Ilumatobacter coccineus YM16-304: one gene and its partner. The protein of the gene in region 2 interacts with the protein of the main gene of each other region in a pairwise test. Links are inferred from orthologs where the notes say so. Each region holds a gene or a part of one and is shown on either strand. Other genes may lie near its edges.

What was found.
Region 1: the proteins of YM304_RS06965 (region 2) and YM304_RS11665 interact in binary tests that used the Escherichia coli proteins (3 or more experiments, as listed by UniProt). The link is inferred for Ilumatobacter coccineus YM16-304 from one-to-one orthologs.

The regions. Positions count from the first base shown.
Region 1 is NC_020520.1:2,598,376-2,602,671, forward strand. The notes cover bases 37-4,264. They hold YM304_RS11665 (multifunctional oxoglutarate decarboxylase/oxoglutarate dehydrogenase thiamine pyrophosphate-binding subunit/dihydrolipoyllysine-residue succinyltransferase subunit), read left to right. Parts: upstream 37-383; coding sequence 384-4,064; downstream 4,065-4,264. Other genes in these bases: YM304_RS11660 (DNA alkylation repair protein), read right to left, coding at 37-202; YM304_RS11670 (alpha/beta hydrolase), read left to right, coding at 4,145-4,264. Outside these bases: more of YM304_RS11660, read right to left, coding at 1-36; more of YM304_RS11670, read left to right, coding at 4,265-4,296. UniProt on the Escherichia coli protein: E1 component of the 2-oxoglutarate dehydrogenase (OGDH) complex which catalyzes the decarboxylation of 2-oxoglutarate, the first step in the conversion of 2-oxoglutarate to succinyl-CoA and CO(2).
Region 2 is NC_020520.1:1,554,058-1,557,101, forward strand. The notes cover bases 66-3,041. They hold YM304_RS06965 (ABC-F family ATP-binding cassette domain-containing protein), read left to right. Parts: upstream 66-733; coding sequence 734-2,350; downstream 2,351-3,041. Other genes in these bases: YM304_RS22170 (SGNH/GDSL hydrolase family protein), read left to right, coding at 66-656; YM304_RS24645 (hypothetical protein), read left to right, coding at 2,425-2,577; YM304_RS06970 (TIGR03564 family F420-dependent LLM class oxidoreductase), read left to right, coding at 2,626-3,041. In the rest of the region: more of YM304_RS22170, read left to right, coding at 1-65; more of YM304_RS06970, read left to right, coding at 3,042-3,044. UniProt on the Escherichia coli protein: Genetic data indicate it may be involved in ribosome assembly or function.

The DNA.
Region 1 (4,296 bases), 1.0 Mb from region 2 along the record:
CCCGCAGGGCCAGCGCGGCGGCGAGCACCTCGTCGACGGATTCGGCCGCCATCGACCTGATGAACGGCTTCGACGCCGCACGACGGGCCGGGGTCTTGACCCCGAGGAACGGCGACCGATGCTTCATGTACGCCTCCATCGGAGCGCGATCGGCCTCGACGGCGACAGCGGTGAGCTCGCGACGGAGTCGTGCGACGTCCATGCGGCCAGTGTCGCGCCGTCGAGCGCACTCGGAAGGCATCGCGACGCGTCCGACGACCATGAATCGACCCGTGGACGCTCGCCGCAGGCGTCCGCAGCGAGGAAATCGGGTGTGACGAGCGATTTCGTCGACCGAACAGCGGTCGGCGCGGACCCGCAGGGTTACGCTTGCCCACGTGTCAGTGACAGATGGCCAGACCACATCGAGCGGCTCCGATTTCGGTGCCAACTCTTGGCTCGTCGAGGAGATGTACGAGCGATTCGTCCACGATCCCGACTCGGTCGGGGAGCAGTGGCAGGAGTTCTTCGCCGACTACAAGTCCGACGCGCCGTCGGTGGCGGCGGCTGCGGCAGCATCTCCCCAGGTCCGGGCGATCGCCGCCGATCACAGCACCGCCGAGGTCGACGACCTGCCGGCACCCGAGTCGAGCAGCACCCCGGCTCCCGCCCCCGCACCGACGCCAGCCCCGGCGCCGAAGCCGGCCGAACCAGCCGCCGAGCCCGTCGGAGCACCGATCCGCGGCGCAGGTGCCGCGATCGTTCGCAACATGGAAGCGAGCCTCGCCGTGCCCACGGCGACGAGCTTCCGCAACGTCCCGGCCAAGCTGCTCGAGGTCAACCGCAAGGTGATCAACGGGTTCCGGGCCCGCAGTGGTCAGGGCAAGATCAGCTTCACCCACCTCATCGGATGGGCCGTCGTGCGAGCGATCGCCGACGAGATGCCCGGCATGATCAACACGTACGTCGAAGACGACGACGGCAAGCCGCGCATCATCGAGAACAAGCACGTCAACATGTCGCTCGCGGTCGACAAGGAGAAGCCCGACGGATCGCGCACACTGCTCACCCCGGTGCTTCGTGACGCCGACACGCTCGACTTCGCCGGGTTCCTCGCCTCCTACGACGAGATCATCCGCAAGGTCAAGAACAACAAGCTCACCGTCGACGACTTCATGGGCGCCAACGTGTCGCTCACCAACCCCGGCACGATCGGCACCGTCCAGTCGGTGCCGCGCCTGATGCCCGGACAGGGCGTCATCGTCGGTGTCGGATCGATCGACTACCCGGCCGAGTTCGAAGGCGCCGACCCGGCGAGCCTCGCCGACATGGGCGTGAGCAAGGTCGTCACGATCACCTCCACCTACGACCACCGCATCATCCAGGGTGCCGAGTCGGGCATGTTCCTGAAGCGGGTCAAAGAACTCCTGCTCGGCGAGCACGGCTTCTACGACGAGATCTTCGCGTCGCTCGACCTCCCGTACGAGGCGGTCAAGTGGCGTCCCGACACCAACCCGATGAACCGCGAGGAAGCCATGCTGCGCAAGCAGATGGCCGTCGCCAAGCTCATCCGTGTGCACCGCGTTCGCGGCCACCGCATCGCCGATCTCGATCCGCTTCGCTGGACGCAGCCACACACACCCCGTGAACTCGACCCGGCCACCTACGGCCTCACGATCTGGGATCTCGACCGCGAGTTCCTGACCGACGGCGTCGGCGGCACCGACAAGATGAAGCTCGGCAACCTGCTGGGCGTGCTGCGCGATGCGTACTGCCGCACCATCGGCGTCGAGTACATGCACATCCAGAACACCGACGAGCAGCGTTGGGTGCAAGAACGCGTCGAATCGACACAGGTCGAGTTCGACTCCGAGCAGAAGATGCGCATCCTCGAACGGCTCAACGCTGCCGAGTCGTTCGAGAAGTTCCTCGCCACCAAGTACGTCGGCACCAAGCGCTTCGGCATCGAAGGCGCCGAGTCGGCGATCCCGATCCTCGACGAGGTGCTCGGCCGGGCCGCCGACGCCGGCCTCGACTCGGCCATTCTCGGCATGGCGCACCGCGGTCGGCTCAACGTGCTCACCAACATCATGGGCAAGAGCTACGAAGCGGTGTTCTCCGAATTCGAAGGCCACCTCGACCCCACGTCGGTCCAGGGATCGGGCGACGTGAAGTACCACCTCGGCTCGAAGGGCACCTACGTCAGCCCGAGCGGCGCCGAAGTGCCGATCGAGTTGGCTGCCAACCCGAGCCACCTCGAGACGGTCGACCCGATCGTCATGGGCATCGTCCGCGCCAAGCAAGACCAGATCGACCCGCCCGGTTCGTTCCCCGTGTTGCCGATCCTGATCCACGGCGACGCGGCGTTCGCCGGCCAGGGTGTGGTGGCCGAGTGCCTCGCCATGAGCGACACCGGTGGCTACCGCATCGGCGGCACCATCCACCTCATCATCAACAACCAGATCGGCTTCACGACGGCACCCGGGTCGGCGCGGTCGTCCCCGTACTGCTCCGACGTCGCCAAGACGGTGCAGGCGCCGATCTTCCACGTCAACGGTGACGACCCCGAAGCCTGCGTCCGTGTGGCCCGCCTCGCCTGGGAGTACCGCGCCACGTTCAACAAAGACGTCGTCATCGACATGGTGTGCTACCGGCGCCACGGTCACAACGAAGGCGACGATCCGTCGTACACCCAGCCGCTCATGTACAAGGCGATCGCCGAGAAGCGCAGCGTTCGCAAACTCTACGTCGAGACGCTGGTGAAGCGCGGCGACATCTCGATCGAGGAAGCCGAGCAGGCGCTCACCGACTTCCACGACAAGTTGCAGAAGGTGCTCGACCAGACCCGTGAGCACGCGCCCGCCGACGTCAAGGCGGCTCGTCCGCCGAGCCCGGTCGGCGTGTTGCCGCACATCCCCACCGGCACCGACAAGGCCGTGCTCGACTCGATCTTCGGACAGCTCACGCGCGTGCCCGACGGGTTCACCGTCCACCCGAAGCTCGCCAAGCAGTTCGACGCTCGGGCGAAGATGTACCACGACGGCGAGGTCGACTGGGCCACCGCCGAAGCGTTGGCGATCGGCTCGCTCGTGCTCGAAGGCCGCTCGGTGCGCTACGCCGGTGAAGACACCCGCCGTGGCACGTTCAGCCATCGGCATGCTGCGCTCATCGACTACGAAGACGGCGAAGCATTCGTTCCGCTCGACAACCTCGACGGTGCCGGCGACGCCCGGTTCTGGTGCTTCGATTCCCTCCTGTCGGAGTACGCGGCGCTCGGGTTCGAGTACGGCTACAGCCACGCCAACCAAGAGGCGCTCGTCGTGTGGGAAGCCCAGTTCGGCGACTTCATCAACGGCGCACAGATCATCATCGACCAGTACATCGTCGCTGCCGAAGACAAGTGGAAGCAGCAGAACGGCGTGGTCCTGCTGCTGCCGCACGGCTACGAGGGCCAGGGGCCCGAGCACAGCTCGGCGCGCATCGAGCGCTTCTTGACGCTGGCGGCGGAAGACAACATGCAGATCGTCAACACGACGACCGCGTCGAACTTCTTCCACCTCCTGCGTCGTCAGGTGCACCAGGTGCGCCAGACGCCGCTCATCGTGTTCTCGCCGAAGCAGGGGCTGCGGATGAAGCAGACCCGCTCTCCGATCGAGGAGCTCACGACCGGGTCGTTCCGCGAGGTGCTCGACGATCCGGGCGACATCGACCCGCAGGCGGTCACGCGCATCGTGTTCTGCTCGGGCAAGGTCGCCTGGGACGCCATTGCCGAGCGCGACGCGCGCAACGCTCCGGTCGCCGTGGTGCGGATCGAGCAGCTCTACCCGCTGCCGACCGAGCAGATGCTCGAGATCTTGAAGAAGTACCCCAACGCCAAGGAGCTGCGTTGGCTCCAGGAGGAGCCCGAGAACATGGGCGCGTGGAACTTCATCGAGCACAACACCTGGCGCGTCAAGGATCAGGGATACGACCTGCGCCACGTCGCCCGTGCCGAATCTGGCAGTCCGGCGACCGGCAGCAAGAAGATCCACGACCAGGAGCTCGCACAGCTCATGGACGAGGTCTTCGCCCCCAGCGTCGACTGATCTCGCCCGGCGAGTTGAACGTCGGTGCACCTCTGTGGTGAGGTGTGCTGGTTCGTTCAACAACCCGGGGAGTGTGTCGCATGAGCAAGACCAGTCGGAGAGCACGAGTTCTACGCAAGACCCTGGGGGCGTTCATCTCCGACCCCGAGGTGCCGCTTGCCGAGCAGCGAGCGTCGCTCGAGCGCGCCGACAAGATCCCTCGACCGCGTGGACTCGACTACGTCGACACCGA
Region 2 (3,044 bases):
CCAGCAGTTCCTCGTCGGGCGGTTCGTCGAGCAGTTCTTCGTCGGGCGGTTCGTCGAGCAGTTCCTCGTCCGGTGGTTCGTCGAGCAGTTCGACGTCTGGCGGTTCGTCGAGCAGTGGCACCGGGGGCACCACCACGTTGCCGGGCGGGACCTCGACCACCGGGGGGACGGGCGGCACGACCGACACCACGGGCGGCGACACGACCGGCGGTGACACCGGCACCACGACCGACACCACCGGCGGCAACACGACCGGCGGCACCGACACGACCGGTACGACCGGCGGCACCGACACGACGGGCGGCACCGACACGACCGGCGGTACCGACTCGACGGGCACGACGGGTGGCACCGACACGACGGGTACGACCGGTGGCACGACGAGCGGCAGCGGCACCACCGGTGGCGGCACCGACACGGGCACCACCGGGACGACGGGGTCGACCAGCGGTTCGGGCACCACGGGCGGCACGACGGGTGCCTCCGACACCAGCACGTCGGGCTCCACCGGCGGCACGACGGGCACGACCGGAACGACGGGCGGCACGTCCAGCTCCTCCGGTACCACCGGCGGCACCACGGGTACGACCGGCACCACCGGCACGTCGGGCACCACCGGTACCACCGGCGCCGACGGCACCGGCACGACGGGCTGATCGCGAGCCCACTCGACCGGCAGCACGCTGGTCACATGTCATCATCGAACCGGCTCACGGCTTCGTAGCCTGTTGCGATGCTTCAGGCACAGGCGATCTCGGTGGAAGTGGGTGGCAAGCTCCTCGTCGAGCGCGCCAGCTTCACCGTCATGGCCCGTGACAAGGTCGGCATCGTCGGGCGAAACGGCGCCGGCAAGACGAGCCTGTTCAAGGTGCTCGGCGGCGAGAACGAGCCCGCCGCCGGACACGTGCTGCGCAAGGGCGGCTTCGGCTACCTCCCGCAGGACCCGAAGATCGACACCGCACTCGACGGTCGCACCTGCGTCACCCACATCCTCTCGGGCAAGGGCATCGACGACGAGATGATGCGCATGGAGAAGCTGCGCATCGCCATGGAGGAGAACCCCGACGAGCGCAACGTCTCGCGCTACATCAAGGCCGAGGAGATGTTCCGCACCACCGGCGGTTACTCCGCCGAGAGCGAGGCGCGGGCGATGGCCGTCGGCCTCGGACTCCCGCAAGACCGACTCGACCTGCCGCTCGAAGTCCTGTCGGGCGGCGAGCGTCGACGTGTCGAACTGTCGCGCATCCTGTTCGCCGGCACCGACGTGCTGTGTCTCGACGAACCGACCAACCACCTCGACGCCGACGCGAAGAACTGGCTGCTCCAATACATGCGCCAGTACAAGGGCGCGATGCTCGTGATCAGCCACGACCTCGACCTGCTCGACGAAGCGATCACCCGGGTCATCCACCTCGACCGTCCCGACGAGAACGCGGTCGGCGAGATCTTCGAATACAAGGGCACCTACTCGCAGTACAAGCGAGCCCGCGCCGAAGACGAAGCACGCCTCACCAAGAAGGCCGCACAGCAGTCGAAGGAGATCGCCCGGATGCAGGGCGTCGTCGACCGGTTCGGCGCCAAGGCCACCAAGGCCGCGATGGCTCACTCGATGGAGAAGAAGATCGCTCGTCTCGAGACGACGCGGGTCAACGCTCCTCGCAACCAGAAGACGTTCAACGTTCGCTTTCCGCCGCCGCCGCCATGCGGCGAGACCGTCATCACCGGCACGTCGCTGTGCAAGGGATACAACGGCCGCGCCGTGTTCGAAGACATCGACTTCGACCTCGGGCGTGGCGAACGCCTGCTCGTGCTCGGACTCAACGGCGCCGGCAAGACGAGCCTGCTGCGCATCCTCGCTGGTGAGACCGAAGCCGACCTCGGCGACTTCGAGTTCGGATACCAGGTGCAGTCGGGCTACTACGCCCAGGAGCACGACAACCTGCGGGTGAACGAGAGCCTGCTGACCAACATCCGCGACTCGGTGCCCCGAGGCGTCGAGATGGACGACTCGCACCTCCGCGGGCTGCTCGGCATGTTCGGCCTGTCGGGCGACAAGGTGTTCCAGGACTCCGGAACGCTGTCGGGCGGCGAGAAGACGAAGCTCGCGCTCGCGATGCTGATGACCGGCAAGAACAACCTGCTGCTGCTCGACGAACCGACCAACAACCTCGATCCGCCGTCACGCGAGGCGATCGCCAACGCGCTGATCGACTGGCCGGGCGCGATCATCTTCGTCAGCCACGACACCGAGTTCGTCAAAGAACTCGAACCGACGAAGGTGCTGCTGATGCCCGACGGCGACCTCGACTACTTCTCCGAAGAGTGGCTCGAGCTCGTCGAGATGGCCTGACGTCACATCGCTCGGCGGGCAAGCGTCACGTCTCGCGAATGGTACGTCTGGCGGAATCTGGGTACTCCCTCACCATGTCACTGTTCGCCATCGCCCTCCTCGTCCTGCTCGCCATCGTCGCCGTCGCCGTCCTCGGCTTCGTGCTGAAGCTGGCATTCTGGGCCGCCGTGGTCGTCGCGGTCATCGCCGGCGCCGGGTGGCTCTTCGGCCGCGCCAAGGCGATCTGACCGCCACACGAACGGTCGGGTCACCCACGGTCCGGCTACGGTCGCCGTATGCAGATCGGATACTTCGGTGGAAGAGTCAACGACGGCACGATCGACGACGTGGTCGCCGAAGCGCGCCAGGTCGAGGCCGACGGTTTCGCCTCCTACTGGGCGCCCAACATCTTCGGCCACGACGCGCTGACCGCGCTGGCCATCGTGGGCCGCGAGGTGCCGCGCATCGAGCTGGGCACCTCCGTCGTTCCGACCTACCCGCGCCACCCGTCGGCGATCGCCCAGCAGTGCCACACGGTCAACGCAGTTTCCGACGGGCGCCTCACGCTCGGCATCGGGTTGAGCCACAAGGTCGTCATCGAAGACATGCTCGGGATGAGCTACGGCAAGCCGATCCGCCACATCCGTGACTACATGAGCATCCTCGGGCCGCTGTCGCGCCTCGAAGCGACGCACTACGCGGGCGAGGACTACAC